Regions from separate parts of the Cobetia sp. MC34 genome, predicted to be linked through region 1. Evidence: predicted binding sites of a transcription regulator. Region 1 holds the regulator's gene; the other holds the start of a gene.

The links. Region 1 encodes sigma-54, which starts transcription at its own class of promoters, with help from an activator protein. Its sites were predicted from a motif close to TGGCACNNNNNTTGCTNT; they were not measured.
Region 2: glnT (type III glutamate--ammonia ligase) is a predicted target of sigma-54. The motif match lies at 4,526-4,543, and genes of this name have one in related genera.

Annotation. Positions count from the first base shown of each region.
Region 1 covers NZ_JADPPY010000001.1:258,354-267,016, reverse strand. The annotation lists gene pmbA (metalloprotease PmbA) at 1-644, shown strand, start outside; gene mgtE (magnesium transporter) at 751-2,106, opposite strand; gene IZU87_RS01175 (HPr family phosphocarrier protein) at 2,520-2,789, opposite strand; gene rapZ (RNase adapter RapZ) at 2,776-3,723, opposite strand; gene IZU87_RS01165 (PTS sugar transporter subunit IIA) at 3,861-4,331, opposite strand; gene hpf (ribosome hibernation-promoting factor, HPF/YfiA family) at 4,341-4,649, opposite strand; gene IZU87_RS01155 (RNA polymerase factor sigma-54) at 5,310-6,758, opposite strand; gene lptB (LPS export ABC transporter ATP-binding protein) at 6,992-7,732, opposite strand; gene lptA (lipopolysaccharide transport periplasmic protein LptA) at 7,736-8,314, opposite strand; gene lptC (LPS export ABC transporter periplasmic protein LptC) at 8,423-8,663, opposite strand, start outside.
Region 2 covers NZ_JADPPY010000009.1:25,307-33,969, forward strand. The annotation lists gene IZU87_RS06830 (sodium:solute symporter family protein) at 1-818, opposite strand, end outside; gene IZU87_RS06835 (GNAT family N-acetyltransferase) at 1,366-1,794, opposite strand; gene IZU87_RS06840 (helix-turn-helix domain-containing protein) at 1,859-2,566, opposite strand; gene IZU87_RS06845 (aminomethyl transferase family protein) at 2,867-4,012, opposite strand; gene glnT (type III glutamate--ammonia ligase) at 4,699-6,033, shown strand; gene IZU87_RS06855 (class II glutamine amidotransferase) at 6,151-7,068, shown strand; gene IZU87_RS06860 (GltB/FmdC/FwdC-like GXGXG domain-containing protein) at 7,068-7,754, shown strand; gene IZU87_RS06865 (FMN-binding glutamate synthase family protein) at 7,769-8,663, shown strand, end outside.

The sequences.
Region 1 (8,663 bases):
TGTTCGACCCGCAGATGTCGGCCGGGCTGGTCGGTCACTACCTGTCTGCCATCGCCGGCGGCTCGCTGTACCGTGAGTCCAGCTTCCTGTGCGATAGCCTGGGGCAGCCGCTGTTCCCCGACTGGTTCACGCTGGGCGAGAAGCCGCGGGAAGTCGGTGGCATGTCCAGCGCCGCCTTCGACAACGATGGCGTCGCGACGCGTGACAATGTCTACTTTGCCGACGGCAAGGTGCAGAGCTACATGCTGAGCGCCTACAGCGCCCGTCGCCTGAACATGCAGACCACCGGCAACGCCGGCGGCGCGCGCAACGTGCGCATCACCGCGCCGCTGACCTCGCTCGATGAGATGCTCAAGCAGATGGGCACCGGCGTGCTGGTGACCGAGCTGATGGGCCAGGGCGTCAACGGCGTCACCGGTGACTACTCTCGTGGCGCCTCCGGTTTCTGGGTCGAGAACGGCGAGATCCAGCATGCGGTCGAGGAGTTCACCATTGCCGGCAACCTGCGCGACATGGCGGCCAATCTGCTGGCGGTCGGCGATGATGTCGATACGCGTGGCAGCATCCACAGCGGTAGCTGGCTGATCGATGGCATGACCGTTGCGGGCATGTCCGAAGGCGAAGACGAAGCGCTGGAAGGCTGATCGCTGAGGCTTCTCTGATCGCGCGACAGGCGAGATGCAACACGGCCGCTCCCGAGGGAGCGGCCGTGTTGTTTTCTGGAGCAGTCACTGGAACCCGTCGGGCGTATTACAGATAGAGCCAGGTCGCCAGCCCCAGGAAGGCCATGAAGCCGATCACGTCGGTCACGGTGGTCAATATCACGCTGCCGGAGAGGGCAGGGTCGATATTGAGCTTCTTGAGCAGTACCGGCAGCAGCGTACCCGTCACGGCGGCGATCAACAGGTTGATCATGATCGCGGCGCCGATGATGGCCCCCAGCTGGACATCCCCGAACCACACGATGGCGATGCCCGCCACCACCACGGCCCATAACAGGCCGTTGAGTCCCGCGACGATGACCTCGCGCTTGAGTAGCCAGCGGACATTGCCGCTCTTGACGTGCCCCAGCGCGATGCCGCGAATCAGGACGGTGAGTGCCTGAGAGCCCGCGATGCCGCCCATGCTGGCGACGATGGGCATCAGTACGGCCAGCGCGGTGATCTTCTGGATGGTGCCTTCGAACATGCCGATCACGGCGGAGGCCATGAAGGCGGTCAGCAGGTTGATGCCGAGCCAGACGGCGCGGCGCCATGAGGTTCGCATCACCGGAGAGAAGGTGTCTTCGTCCTCATCCATCCCCGCCATCGACATCACCTGGTGCTCGGCGTCGCCGCGGATGACGTCGACCACGTCATCGATGGTGATGCGACCCAGCAGGTTGCCATCGCCGCCGACCACGGGCGCCGAGATCAGGTCGTGCTTCTCGAACAGTGAGGCGACTTCGGTTTCCGGCATCAGGGCCGGAATCACCACGCTGTCGGTGTCCATCACTTCGCGCACCGTGACGCCGGGGTCCGAGACCAGCAGGCGATTGATGGGCAGCGCACCGATGAATTCATCACGGCGTGAGACGACCAGCAGGGTATCGGTGGAGTCGGGCAGGCGCTCGTGGCGGCGGATGTAGCGCAGCACCACATCCAGGGTGATGTCCGGACGAATGGTGATGGTGTCCGTGTTCATCAGGCCGCCGGCGGTGTCCTCCGGGAAGGACAGTACCGTTTCGACGCGCAGGCGCTCCTGCGCCTCCATGGAGTCGAGGACCTCGAGAATCACCGCATTCGGCAGGCGCTGCAGAATGTCGGCGACATCATCCGGTTCCAGGTTCTCGGTGGCGGCGAGAACGTCGACGGCGTCCATGTCCTTGAGGAAGTCGGTCTGGATGTCTTCGCCAAGGTATTGAAGGACATCGCCCTGCAGCTCGGCATCGACCAGCTCCCAGAGCAGATTACGCTCCTTGGGGGGCGAGGATTCCAGCAGGTGGGCCACGTCCACTGGCGCGAGGCCGCGATTGAGCATGCGTCTTGCCTGTTCCAGCTCGCCGCTTTCCAGCGCCTGTGACAGGCGATCAAGTCTTGGCTTGAGTTTACGAGACGTCTTGCTCATCTGTCGGCTTCCCCTGTCGACATGAAGGACAGCGCTGATTCTACCATTGGCGTAGGGGGGCGCGTCGACAAAAGAAAACAGTGTTTCTTATCGAAAGGACAATCCGCGTTCCGCTACTGGCGAAAAAGCAGCGTTGCATGGCTGCCAGGCGCAAGGATAGGTGTTGGGATTGGTACAAGGGTAGGCGCAAGGACAGGTGCAAGAACAGGCACAGACATCCTGCGTGAGCAGTGATGGAGCTGCCCAAGGAAGCTGCGCGAGGGGCTGACCGAAAAGGGGGAGGGCCTAAAGGAAGGCTGTGCGCAAAGGGTGAAAGGGGCAAGGAGGCGAGAGCCAGACGAATGAGCCGCGATGCACATCCCTGATGTACAGCGCTAACACACAGCGCAAATGCACAGCGCTGTCAGTGGCGGTTATTCGTCTTCCTCGAAACGCGCTTCGAACAGCGCCTCGATGGCCAGCATCGCCTCATCGGCCTGTTCGCCCTCGACATCGATCAGCAACGTGGTGCCGCAGGGGGCGGCCAGCATCAGCAATGCCATCACATTGGCTGCATTGGCGCGTCGCTCGCCATGGCTGACCATCACCGTCGCGCAATAGGGCGCACAGCAATTGACCAGCTTGGTGGCAGCGCGGGCGTGCAGCCCGCGGCGGTTGGTCAGCGTCAGCTCACGAGAGGCCATCGCGATGCTCCTGCTGATGCTCCTGCTGATGCTCTTGCTGATCACCTGTCTCACCCGCGTTGCTCAGCGCGGTATGGATGCCCAGCTCGCGGTGACGCAGGCGCACCTCAGGTAGGCGCTCGGCAAAGTAGCTCGCCAGCTGCTCGCACAGGTAGACGCTGCGATGCTGGCCGCCGGTGCAGCCCACGGATACCGTCAGGTAGCTGCGGTTGCTGTCCTGATAGGCGGGCAGCCAGCGTTCCAGCCAGCCAGCGATATCGTCATGCATCGCCTGGACGGTGGGGTAGCGCTGCAGGAATTCGGCCACGCTGTCATCGCGACCGGTATCGCCGCGCAGATTGATGTCCCAGTACGGGTTGGGCAGGCAGCGGGCATCGAACACCATGTCGGCATCGGTCGGCACGCCATGCTTGAAGCCGAAAGATTCAAAGGTCAGCGTCAGGTGGCGGGAGCTGTGCTGGGCGACCTGCTCGGTGATCCGCGAGCGCAGGTCGTGCACGCTCAGGTTGGTCGAGTCGATGACCAGATCGGCCTTCTGGCGGATGGGAGCGAGCGTCTTCTGCTCGATCTCGATGGCCTCGGCCAGGGTGTGGTCGTTGTCGCGCGTCAGAGGGTGACGACGACGGGTCGCCGAGTAGCGTTCCAGCAGCACCCGCGAATCGGTGGTCAGGTAGACGACCTGCACGTCCATGCCGCTCTGGCGGACGTTGTCGAGCAATTCGGGGAAGCGGGTCAAGGCTTCCGGCAGGTTGCGGGCATCGATGGAGACCGCGATGCGCCGGCGCGCCGGGCTGTCCTTTTCGAGCTGATCGACCAGTGGCGCCAGCAGCATGCCGGGCAGATTGTCGATGGCATAGTAGCCAATGTCTTCTAGCGCCTGGAGAGCGATGGATTTCCCGGAGCCGGAGCGGCCGCTGATGATCACGATCTTCATGAAGTGCTCTCCAAGGGCGAGGTCAACGTCGAAAGAATGCAGGGGTGGGGCAGAAGGCTGCCCGCTATCAGTGCGCTGTACGTCGGCCGATGGGAGGCCAGCAAGACGAAAGCCCGGACGATGTCCGGGCCTGTCATTCAGCGCGCCGGTAATTCGGCGATGGCTTGGGTCAATGCCTCAAAGAGTGCACGCTGGCTGTCTGCCTGGCGCAGGGCCGAGCGATTGGTCGGGGAATTGAGCAATTCCGCGACCTGCCCGAGCAGCGTCAGATGAGTTTCATCCGCTTCCTCAGGCACCAGCAGCACGAACAGCAGATCGATGGGTTCTCCGTCGATGGCATCGAAGTCGATGGGTTCACCGAGCTTCAGAAACGCAGCGATTGGCGTCTTGCAATGCGGGCTGCGTGCATGGGGCACGGCCACACCGTGGCCAATGCCGGTCGACCCCAGTCTCTCGCGCCCGATCAGGCGCGAGAAGACTTCCTGGCTATCCAGGCTGGGAATGTTCTGTGCGATGAAGGTGCTGAAGAATTCAAGCACCCGCTTCTTGCTCCCCCCGGGGACACCGTAAAGCGTGCGCTCGGGGGGAAGGATCTGATCAAGTGTCATGGCTGAAGGTCAACGGGTCCCGGTGCCCTGAGAGCGAGCCTGGGACTTTTCCTTGTGTTTGACCAGCTGGCGATCCAGCTTGTCGGCGAGCGCGTCGATGGCAGCGTACATGTTGGGGTCTTCTGCCAGGGCGTGGAGGTCAGCGCCTGCCGCGTGCAAGGTGCAGGCAGCCTGCTGGCGCTCCTTCTCGATCGACAGTGTCACCTGAACATTGGTGATGTTGTCGTAATGCCGTTCGAGGCGAGCGAGCTTCTCGTTGACGTAATCGCGGAGAGGATCGGTAAGTTCCACATGATGCCCGGTGATATTCACTTGCATGGACACGCTCCTTTATCCAGCGGGTTGCCATTCAATTGTAACCCTTTTTGACTACGAGCAAACCCTGATCGGACGCTCTGCAACAGGCTTGACGGCCACCGTCTGGCGATGTTTTCGCACCCTTGCCAGTGGCGTCAGATGTCGTGAGCGTCTGTACCGACAATGCCCAAGCTTTGCGCAAAGATCAACGCTGCGCTGCATCGTGGCTCAGTGCTTGTCTTCAACTCATTGAGGGGTAACGGAGTGGACTTCAAGGGCACGTCTGGTGGGTGGTGCGTGAAAGACGCGCAAGAAGGCGGGTTTTCGTCGCCAATGCCTGCATGTACGTCGCCTTTCAGGCGCTTCGATTGCGTGGAGCAAGCGGCGTTCCGGGAGGTTCTCCGGGTGTCATCCAGGTGCAATACGCGCAAAAGTGACTTTAAAAACATGCGATTGACGGTGAATGACGCTGCCGGAACGGCGGTTTTTTACCGTCATCCTGCGCGCCGTCATGGCCCATGACGGGCAATTGATGAGCGGTTGACGGCATGACCGAGCGCGCGACAGGCGTACCGCTGCCCGCGAAGTCAGAGGCTGATGAGCGGAAAATCCAGCGCTTGAGGTTGGCGGCGGCTGCCATTGTGGAGGTGAAAGCAGGGCATGGCAGCCGCAGGTGACGCCTCAGGCCAGACGCTTGCGCTCGCTGGAGGAGGGGATGCCCATCGCCTCGCGATACTTGGCCACGGTACGGCGTGCGACCTCGATGCCATCGCTGGCGAGCAGATCGACCAGCCGCGAGTCGGAGAGAGGCTTGCGGGCCGGCTCTTCCGCGATCAGCTTGCGGATGCGGGCACGAATGGCGGTGCTTGAGTGGGCGTCGCCACTGCCGCTGCCACCGACCTGGCTCGAGAAGAAGAACTTGAGCTCGAAGACGCCGCGCGGGGTGTGGATGTACTTCTGGGTCGTGACCCGCGAGATGGTCGATTCGTGCATCTCGACCACTTCGGCGATGTTGGCCAGAATCAGCGGCTTCATGCCTTCCTCGCCTTGCTCGAGGAAGTCGATCTGGCGCGCCATGATCTCGCGGCCGACCTTGAGCAGGGTGTCATTGCGTGATGACAGGCTCTTCATCAGCCAGCGCGCTTCCTGCAGGTTGTCCTTGAGGAAGGTGTTGTCGGCGGACTTGTCGGCACGCTTGATCAGCGCGGCGTATTCCGGCTGGATGCGCAGCTTGGGCAGCGCTTCCGGGTTGAGCTCGACCTGCCAGCCATGGCGGGTATGGCGCACCAGCAGATCAGGGATCACGTAATCGCTGGCGGGCTCGCCCCAGGCGGATGCCGGACGCGGATCGAGCGCGCGTACCAGGCGGATGACGTGATCCAGCTCGTCATCGTCAAGGCTCAGGCGGCGCTTGAGCAGCTTGCGGTCATCGTTGCCCAGTGCCTCGAGGAATTGACGTACCAGGCGGCGCGCCTGCGCCAGCAGCGGCAGGTCATCCGGCAGCAGTGCCAGTTGCAGCAGCAGGCATTCGCGCAGATCACGGGCGAAGACGCCGGTCGGGTCGAACTGCTGCAGACGCAGCAATACCTGCTCGAGTTCGGAGGCCTTGAGGCCGGGCAGGCCCTGGCCGCGCAGGCCATCGACCAGCTCATCGAGTGACAGACTCAGATAACCGGCACCGTCGACGGCATCGATCAGGCTCTCCGCCATCTGGCGTTCACGGCCATCGAGGTCGGTCATCGCCAGCTGCCAGCGCAGGTGGTCCTGCAGGCTCTCGACGCTGGTATTGCGATCGAAGTCCGGCCCTTCTTCGCTCCCGCTGCCACTGCCGGAGCTGGTCAGGCTACCGGCGTGGTCCTGGTAGAGGTCCGACCAGTCACTGTCGAGGGGGTATTCCTCGGGAATCTCGCTCGAGGAGTCGGCAGTGGAGATCTCGCTCGAATCCTGTGTCTCGACGACATCCAGCGACTCGTAGTCCTCGTCGAGCTCCAACATGGGGTTGGACTCGAGGGCTTGCTGAATCTCCTGACGCAGGTCGAGCGTCGACAGCTGCAGCAGCTGGATCGCTTGCTGGAGCTGCGGCGTCATGGTCAGCGAGGTGCCGAGGCGGAGTTGCAGGGTGGGTTTCATGGAGTCAGTCAATTCACGGCAAAGGAACGTGCTTACTACGCTATACCGTGACTCGGGGCACTGACAAGTGGTTGTCGTGAATATTCAAGCAACTTGCATGCCATGTTTCCACCAAGGTGGTATGGACGTCATGCATGCGTCTGATGTCAGACATGAAAAAGCCGCTACGCGATAAAATCACGCAGCGGCTTTCGAAGCTTTTACCTCGCGAGGACTCAGCGCAGCCGCTGACCCTAGAGCGTGAACTCGTGGCCCAGGTAGACGTCGCGCACCTGCTGGTTGGCCAGGATGGAGTCCGCGTCACCGTGGGCGATGATCTGGCCATCGCCGACGATATAGGCGGTGTCACAGATATCGAGCGTCTCGCGCACATTGTGGTCGGTGATCAGCACGCCGATGCCACGATCGCGCAGTTGGCGCACGATGCTCTTGATCTCGCCCACCGAGATGGGGTCGACGCCGGCGAAGGGCTCATCGAGCAATACGAAGTCCGGCTCGGTGGCCAGTGCACGGGCGATCTCGACCCGACGACGCTCGCCGCCGGACAGGCTCATGCCGGCGCTGGCGCGGATGTGCGTGATGCTGAATTCCTCGAGCAACTCTTCAAGGCGTGCCTTGCGGCCATTGCGATCCAGGTCCTTGCGGGTCTCCAGAATCGCCATGATGTTGTCGGCCACCGACAGCTTGCGGAAGATCGACGCCTCCTGCGGCAGATAGCCGATGCCGGCACGTGCACGCTGATGCATGGCGGCAGCGGAGAGGTCCTTGTCATCGATGGAGACGTTGCCGGCATCGGCGCGCACCAGCCCGACGATCATGTAGAACGAGGTAGTCTTGCCGGCGCCGTTGGGGCCCAGCAGGCCGACGATGTCGCCCTGGCGGATCTCCAGCGAGATGTCCTTGACCACCTTGCGGCCCTTGTAGGCCTTGGCCAGATGGCGAGCGCTCAGCGTACGCGGAGTAGCAGCAGTCATGACTCAGTTTTCCTTGCTGGCATTGGCGCCGCGCGGCGTCAGAGTCATGTGCACGCGACCGCCTTCGGTCTGCTGTGCCGTCTTGCTGTTGTTGGCGTTCACCTGGCGCTTGTCGAGGAAGTACTCCACGTAGCCGCCTTCGAAGGTGTCATCGCCTTTCTCGAGACGCGCATTGCCGACCAGTTCCACGCGGCGCTCCAGCGCATGGTAGCGGATGGTGTCGGCCCAGCCCTTGACCAGCTTCTCGTCGGGCGCGGGTTGCTGTTCCAGGTAGGCACGCTTGCCGGTGGCCTTGACCAGCGAGATCTCGCCGCTGCCGGCGCGGCTGATATCGACGCGGCTGGCATCGAGTTTCATGCTGCCCTGGCGCATTTCCACCTGGCCGGTGTAGGTGGCGGTACCGGCCTTGTCATCGAGCGACAGGGCGTCCGCGGCGATGTTGATCGGCTGGCTGGCATCGCTGTCCAGCGCCATGGCGGCCGGGGCGAAGGTGGACATGCCCAGTGCCAGGCAGAGCGCCATGACACCGCTGTTGAGGGTCTGGCGACAGGCCGTCAAGGGCTTGCGAGTCGTGGAAGTCATGGTGGCTCCTTGGCATGACGGGGTCGCCGCCCGAGCAATGATGCCATCGAGCGGCAGAGAAGAAGGTGTTGCGGCGCGGGTCATGGCGTGACGGCCAGCCCGGCGGGTTCATTCACCGCTGGCAGGCGCTGCCTCGAAGGTGCTGTTGACGCGCCCATCATCGGAGGTGGTGCTGTCGGTGCCCGAGTCGATGCGCTCGGCTTCCTTGCTGGCCTCGCTCTGGCCCGTGCCGGGTTGCAGGACGCTGCGAACACGGCCCTGCAGCACGGCGGAGTCCCGGGAGAGGTCGGCGCTGAAGCTGTCGCTTTCGACATGCTGGCCATTCTGGGTGATCACGACCGGCACGTCA
Region 2 (8,663 bases), on a different contig from region 1:
AAGAAGGAAATCAGCATCACGATGGAGAAGCCTGACACGCCAGCCTTGATGGCCACATCCTCACTTTCGGAGGCGAAGATGCGTTGCCAGGTGCACTGCCAGACGAGGTAGAAGGGCGCCACCGTCAGCGCGAAGGTCACCACCTCCATCGTCTTGCCCTCGGGCAGCGGGGCGAGAAACTCGATCGGCGTATTGAGCAGGGCATGTTCCAGCCCTCCGGCATGGCTCAGGGCAGTGAAGCCCAGCACCATGATGCCGGCGATCAGCAGGATGCTCTGCAGGGCATCGGTGACGATGGCCGCTTCAAGGCCGCCCAGAATGGTAAAGCCGAGAATCAGCGCAAAGGACACGAAGATGGCGGTATTGAACTCCAGCCCCAGCACCACGGTGAGAATGGTGCTCATGCCGATGATCTGGATCGCGGTGGCAGGCACCGAGTAGACGAAGGCCGAGAAGAACGAGGGAAACAGACTGGCCTTGCGGCCGAAGCGGCGCCCGAACAGATCCGCCAGGGTATAGAGCTTCTTGCGACGCAGCGGGCGACTGAAGAAGATGACCAGCATCAGGCTCGCGATAATACCGGGCAGGGCGAACATGAAGTAGCCGGAGAGCCCCTTGGAAAAGCCCATCCCCATCCAGCCGATGAAGGCTGCCGCACCACACCAGGTGCTGATGGTGGTGCCGGTGATCTTCCAGTAGCCCATGTTCCAGCCGGCAATCAGATAGCTGTCAGAGGTCTTCACCTTGCGGAAGTAGTAGTAGCCGATCGCGAACATGATCACGAAATAGCCAATGATATAGGAGTAGTACCAAGCCATTGTCGAGTCTCCGTTTATTGTTGATTGTTCTATGAAGGTCATGCATGGAGCAGGGCGTACGTGGCGTAGCAGGGACTGAAGCGACCCTCTGATTGTTGGGGATGATGCAGTGGGGCAGGTAGCGGACATGGCCGGGGCAACCATGTCTTGTCTTCGAATGTAACCCGTTACATCGACTCAATCTAGCCGAGAAAAAGGCACTGTCAAAAACATATTTCACCGGCGGACGAAAGTCTCATGCCGGCGCGATGGCAAGATTCTCGTGGGGAGGGATGTCATGCAAGAAGCGGCATCCTCATGTCTCTTCGCGCAGAAAACAGGTGCCGTAGCTGGAGGAAACGACGACAACTCTGCCGCCATTCAGGCGATACGACTGCCATAGGAATGAAGAGCTATACAGGTCGCGTCTTGCAACGCTGTCATGGCAGGCGATTCCTTCTCCGGCCTGCGGGGCATGGCAGGGCATGAAATCGGGGCGTGCTCAGTCAGGAAGGCGGGTGTACTCAGTCAGGAAGGCGGGTGAGCTCGATCAGGAAGGCGTGCGGAATCACGGGTTCATCTGAAAGACGCACTGTGTCTTGGCCAGGGTAAAGCCGCAGGCGGCATAGAATTTCCTGGCGACATCGCGCGCCTCATGGGTGCGAACCCGCAGGGTCAGCGCCTCGTCGGTTGCCCAGGCAATGGCCTGCCTGGCCAATGCCCGTCCTGCGCCTTGCCGTTGCGCCTCTTGTGCGACGGACAGACCCAGTATCTCGATGAAATCGGCCGAAGCGACACGAAAGACATGCTGGGCGTGCAGCCAGCCAATCACTTCACCTGCCTGTTCCGCCACCCAGATGCGGTCATGGCGTGACGCCAACAGGTGCTCCAGTCGCTGCAGGATCAACGCATCATCGTCGTGGGGCAGATAACCCAGTGCGGACGCGACGCGTGAAATTCCCTGAGCATCCTTGGGTGTGGCAAGGCGAATCTTCATTGATGTTGTCCAGTCCCCATGACGATGATGATGGATGTTCGAGGGGCTCATTCGTCAGAGAGGCTCATTCATCGTCGTAGTGAATGATCGACAGCAGCTGAATCGGCACCTCGTTCAATTTCTCGGGACCATGCGGCACACCGGCATCGAAGGCCAGGCTGTCACCGGGCCCCATGTCATAAAACTTGTCACCATGACGGTAGGTGAGGTTGCCGGAAAGCAGGTAGATGAATTCATGCCCGGCATGACAGAAGTTGGGGAAGACTTCGCTGGCGTCATCCATGGTGATCAGGAAGGGTTCGTAGCGCTTCTTGGGGCCTTGTTTGTAGCTCAACAGTTGATAGGCATGGCCGACTTCCGTGCCGGTGCGCACCACCTGCATGCCTTGCCCAGCCTTGATGTGCTGGGCACCACGCCCGTTGACATCGTAATCGCTGAACAGCTTCGAGATCGGCAGACTCAAGGCATTGCACAGCTTGTTGAGGGTATCGAGGCTGGTGGACACCTGGGCGTTCTCCACCTTGCTGATCATGCCCTGGCTGACACCGGCGATACGCGAGACGTCGGAAATCTTGTAGCCCTGCGAAACTCGCTGCTGCTTGAGTGCGCGCGCGATGTGCTGCTCGAGTCCCAGGCGTGTCTCGTCGGCTGCCGCCGTGATGGTCTCCTTCACCTCGGACTGCGCGGCAGGTTCCGCGGCCAGCGAAGGCGCTTTCGTGTCAGGCGCTGTCGGTTGAGGTGTATCGGAGGAATGTGAGGATTCTCGCGGCATGGATAACTCCTGTGGCGGAGGTGAATGCGATAGGGATGGGCAGGCGGGGTGAGAATACGCGTCCTTGTGGGAGTCGTTGCGCGTCACCCGCGTGCGGATATCGGGTGACATTATCAAGTTTACCGCCAACCCTCATCCACGTTTGTGGCGAGCCCTCGTCCTGACTCCATGGCATGTGATGCAAGAGGCCTCCTCGACGCCATGCCGAGGAGGCCTCTCAGGTTTCACGCTATCCAGCATCACGTGATTCGCGCTGTTGCCGCGGGGCTTGAGCTGTTGCCTCGCGGCTGTGGCGTGCGATCAGCCGCGAGCCAGTCGCTTGGCCTTTTCCGGGTCATCGAAGGGCAGGGAATGGCTGATGGCCGAGAGGCTGGTCTCGCCGTCAGTGCCGGTCTTGAGAGTCAGCGGGGTGCCATGCTCGGCATAGCCGGGTTCGAGACGTGCCAGCGCCATGGAACGATCGCTCAGGCGCGAGTACATGCCCTGGGTGATGACACCGACACACTTGCCGTCGGCGTAGACCTTGTCACCGATCTGGGCGACGTCTTTCGAGTCCAGCAGCACGCCATAGACCTTGACGCGTTCCTTGCCTTGCAGCGCGAAGTGTTCGCTGGCGCCACGGAATTCGGTCTTGCCCGGCGAGACGGTGAAGTCCAGGCCCAGCTCCCACAGGGTGTCGCCCACCGGCTGGTCGGGATACGGGTAGGTTTCGGAATTGTCCGCCGGGTAGAACAGCAGGTGGCTCTCGACCCGCAGCCAGTCAAGGGTACCGAAGCTGCACGGCTTGATGCCCATGTCGGCACCCTCCTCGAGGATCTGTTCCCACAGAGAGGGGGCGTCCTTGGCCTTGCAGAAGATCTCGTAGCCACGCTCGCCGGTGTAGCCGGTGCGCGAGATCATCACGTGGCAGCCGAACAGCTGGGCCTGCAGATGGTGGAAGTAACGCAGCTCACGGATACCCGGCACGTGACGCTCCAGGAAATCCACCGCGACCGGCCCCTGCAATGACATGTCATGCATGTCGTCATCGAAGGTCAGGCTGACGGCGCGTCCCAGGGCACTCTTGGCCAGCATTTCATTCGCGGTGCCCGTGCCGTGCACCACGAGGTAGGAGTTCGGCGCCAGGCAATAGACGATGCAGTCGTCGACGAACTTGCCGGCCTCATTCAAGACGCTGGCGTACACCGACTTGCCCGGATACAGCTTGGACATGTCCCGCGTGGTGACGTAATCCAGCACGGCCTGAGCATGCGGGCCATTGCAGTGGATCTTCTTGAGCCCCGAGACATCCATCAGACCGGCGCGGGTGCGAATGGTCTCGTGGTCATCGGCCGTGTCCGAGACGGCGTAATTCCAGGCGGTGCCCATGCCATTCCAGTCTTCAAGCTCCGCGCCCAGCTTGCGGTGTTGTTCGGCCAGTGCCGAGATGCGCCATGAATTCGCCATGCGTCCCTTTCTCCTGTGAGTCGTGCTGCCTAGCGTAAATGGGGGTGCCGTAGTCCTGCTGATGCTGGCGAAGATGGCGCGCAAGACGCGCATCCGCCGCAGGAGGTGTTGTTGTTCTTTCGCCTTTTCAGGCGCCTCTTCAGGCGCTTCACAAGGGCTTGTACCTGCTACTTGCCTTGCCTGATCGCACGAGGAGCGATTCTTCAAAGGAAAGAAACATTCCTCATGGTTAAGCAAGGGGCTTGCCAATTCCGTCAAAGGCCATGGCCACGGCAGCCCTTGAGCGAGTCAGGCGCCGATTGTCAGCACGAATCAGGGCGTGAATATTAGCGCTTTGCGTCATGATGGTGCGAAGAGAGGGCTTTGGGCACCGAAATGATGCCTATTTCGAGAAACGAGCAGGAACTCACTCAGGATCACTTGGCGTTTCCTGTTGGGTAAAACGAGCTTGGAAAATAAATTTCCATGCAAAACAGGAGGTTGGTGAAAAGTTCTGGGCGGCAACTGGTGAAATGGCATGCTGCATGCTTTTCTTTAGGGGAAATAAAGTTGACCAGCAGGAATCACAAAAACTCGTTTCATCCGCTATCTTGACGTGGCGAGTCACCACAAGGGGTCAGGTTTCCCCGGGGTGGCAGACAGTGTCGAGGGAGATGGAACCCGGTCCGCTCTCAGAGGAAACCCAGATGTCACCCGAAAACGCGCAACAGTTCATCAAGGATCACGACATTCGCTATCTGCTGGCGCAGTTCGTGGATATTCATGGCGCTGCCAAGACCAAGTCCGTGCCGGCCAATTGCCTGATGGATGTGGTCGAGAAGGGCGCCGGCTTTGCCGGCTTCGCCGTCAGTGGTCTCGGCATGTCGCCGGAGGGGCCGGACTTCATGGCGCGGGGTGATCTGAGCTCGTTGTCGCTGGTGCCGTGGCAGCCGGGCTATGCGCGCATGGCCTGTGATGGCTACGTCAATGGGCAACCGTTCGCCAACGACAGCCGCGTGGTGCTGCTCAAGCAGCTGGAGCGCCTGAAGGAGAAGGGCTGGACGCTCAATAGCGGACTTGAGCCGGAATTCTCGCTGTTCCGCCGGGGGGAAGCGGGTGAGCTGTTGCCGGTGGACGAGAGCGATACCCTCGCCAAGCCCTGCTACGACTACAAGGGCCTGTCGCGTTCGCGTGAATTCCTCGAACGTCTGGTCGAATCGCTGCAAGCGGTGGACTTCGACGTCTATCAGATCGATCACGAGGACGCCAACGGCCAGTTCGAGATCAACTACACCTACAGCGATGCGCTGACCTCGGCAGACCGCTTCACCTTCGTGCGCATGGCCGCCGGCGAGATCGCCAATGACCTGGGCATGGTGTGCTCCTTCATGCCCAAGCCGCTGGCGGACCGCCCGGGCAATGGCATGCACTTCCACCTGTCCGTGTGTGATGACATCGGGCGCAACCTGTTCGGCGATGATTCCGACGCCCAGGGCATGGGCCTGTCGCCGCTGGCGTACCACTTCCTCGGCGGCCTGCTGGCACATGCTCCGGCGCTGTGTGCCTTTGCCGCGCCGACCGTCAATTCCTACAAGCGTCTGGTCGGTGGTGGCAGCACCAGCGGCGCGACCTGGGCGCCGGTCTTCATCGCCTACGGGGACAACAACCGCTCGGCCATGGTGCGTGTGCCCTATGGTCGCCTCGAGTTCCGCCTGCCGGACGCCGGCTGTAACCCCTATCTCGTGCACGCCGCCATCATCGCGGCGGGGCTGGATGGCGTGGCGCGCAAGCTGGATCCGGGCACGCCCCACAACATCAATCTCTACTCGCTGACCCCGAGCGAATGCGCCGAGAAGGGCATCGAGAAGCTGCCGCAGAATCTTTCGCTGGCCATCGATGCGCTCGAGGCGGACAGCATTCTGCGCGAGAGCCTGGGCGAGGGAATCTGCGCCGAGTTCATGCGCCTCAAGCGCGAGGAATGGCTGGATTACAACGCACAGGTCAGTGCCTGGGAAGTCCAGCGCTACGCCGAATTCTTCTGATCTCATCCGGCGGCGCTCGCGGGTCTCGCGGGTCATGCCAGACGAGGGTCGCCACTGTCACCACCACGCTCAAGACACCAGGCAGGAGACGCCTCCTGCCCGTGAGAGGACATCACCATGTGTGGAATCGTAGGGCTTTATCTCAAGAACCCGGCGCTGGAATCGCGCCTGGGGGAACTGTTCGAGCCGATGTTGATCGCGATGACCGATCGCGGCCCGGACAGCGCCGGCTTCGCCATCTATGGCGACGAATTTGACGCTGGCATCAAGCTGACGCTGCAAAGCGATGGTGCCGATGAGGATTGGGAGGCGATCGCCAAGGGCCTGGGCGAGCAGGTCGGCACGGTGGCGGACTGGTTCAGCAATGCCAGTGTCGCGGTATTCAAGATCGCCGGGGAAGAGAGCGCCGTGCGCAGCTGGCTTGCCGACAGCGCCCCGCAGATTCGCGTGCTGAGCGTGGGGCAGAGCATCGAGATCCTCAAGGCGGTGGGCCTGCCGGCCCATATCGCCAGCCTCTATGGACTCAAGGGCATGCAGGGCAGCCACATCATCGGCCATACCCGCATGGCGACCGAAAGCGCCGTGACCCTGCAGGGCAGCCACCCGTTCTCCACCGGGCGTGACCTGTGCCTGGTGCACAACGGCTCGCTGTCCAACCACAACTGGCTGCGCACCAAGCTCAAGCGTGAGGGCATCAGCTTCGAGACCGACAACGATTCCGAAGTTGCCGCCGGCTACCTGACCTGGCGTCTGGAGCAGGGCGACAGCCTGGAAGCCGCGATCACCGGTGCCCTGAAGGACCTTGATGGCTTCTTCACCTTCACCATCGGCACGCGTGATGGCTTCGCCGTGGTACGTGACCCGATCGCCTGCAAGCCAGCCGTGATCGCCGAGACCGATGACTACGTGGCCATGGCCTCGGAATACCGTGCCCTGGCCAGTCTGCCGGGCATCAAGGAGGCCCGCGTGTGGGAGCCGGAACCCGGCCGCCTGTATCTGTGGGAAAAAGACACCGCCCGTTCGGAGGCCGCGTAATGATGAAGACACACGATCTGGCCGTTGAAGGGCTGCGCGAATTGAACCAGGCCCTGCACGATGCCGATACCCTGAAGGAGGCGCGTGAGTGGCGAGTGGTCAATTCCGACGGCGCCCACAACATCGCCTGCGGCATCAATGACGATATCAGTGTCGATATCGATGGCCATGCGGGCTATTACTGCGCGGGCATGAACCAGAAGGCCAGCGTCACCATCCACGGCAACACCGGGGTCGGGGTGGCGGAAAACATGATGTCCGGCTGCGTGCGGGTCAAGGGTGATGCCTCCCAGTCCGCGGGCGCGACCGCCCACGGCGGCCTGCTGATCATCGAAGGCAATGCCTCGGCGCGCTGCGGTATCTCGATGAAGGGCGTGGATATCGTCGTCAAGGGCAACATCGGGGCCATGAGTGCCTTCATGGGCCAGGCGGGCCGCATGGTGGTCTGCGGCGACGCCGGTGAAGGGCTCGGCGATTCGCTCTATGAAGCGCGAATCTACGTGAAGGGCACGGTCGCATCGCTGGGTGCGGACTGCATCGCCAAGGACATGCGTGCCGAGCACCTGGAAGAACTGGCGGAGTTGCTGGCGAGTGCCGGAATCGATGAAGACCCGGCCAGCTTCACGCGTTATGGATCCGCGCGTCAGCTCTATCACTTCAAGGTCGACAACGCCTCAGCCTACTGATCAGGATGCTCAACATGACCGACGAGACTCAAACACAGCCCTACAACCCGGCACTGCGCGAATCTGCGACCTTCGGCCGCGATGTCATCCATGAGATCCAGCGGGCGGCGGAGACGGGAATCTACGATATCCGTGGCTGGGGCGCCAAGCGCAAGGTGCCGCATTTCGATGACCTGCTGTTCCTCGGCGCCAGCATGTCGCGCTATCCACTGGAAGGCTATCGCGAGAAGTGCGAGACCGAAGTCGTGCTCGGCACGCGCCATGCCAGGAAGCCGGTCGTGATCAGCACGCCGGTGACCATCGCCGGCATGAGCTTCGGTGCCCTGTCCGCTCAGGCCAAGGAAGCGCTGGGGCGTGGTGCCTCGGAAATCGGCACCTCCACCACCACCGGCGATGGCGGCATGACCCCGGAAGAGCGCGGCCAGTCCTCGCGACTCGTCTATCAGTATCTGCCGTCACGTTATGGCATGAACCCGGACGACCTGCGCAAGGCCGATGCGATTGAAGTCGTGCTCGGCCAGGGCGCCAAGCCCGGCGGTGGCGGCATGCTGCTGGGCCAGAAGATTTCCGAGCGGGTCGCGGGTATGCGCACGCTGCCGCAGGGCATCGACCAGCGCAGTGCCTGTCGCCACCCGGACTGGACCGGCCCGGATGACCTGGCGATCAAGATTGCCGAACTGCGTGAGATCACCGACTGGCAGGTGCCGATCTACGTCAAGATCGGCGCGACCCGCACCTACTACGACGTCAAGCTGGCGGTGAAGGCGGGCGCGGATGTCATCGTGCTGGATGGCATGCAGGGCGGCACCGCCGCCACCCAGGATGTCTTCATCGAACACGTCGGCATCCCGACCATGGCCGCCATCCCCCAGGCCACCCAGGCACTGCAGGAGATGGGCCTGCACCGTG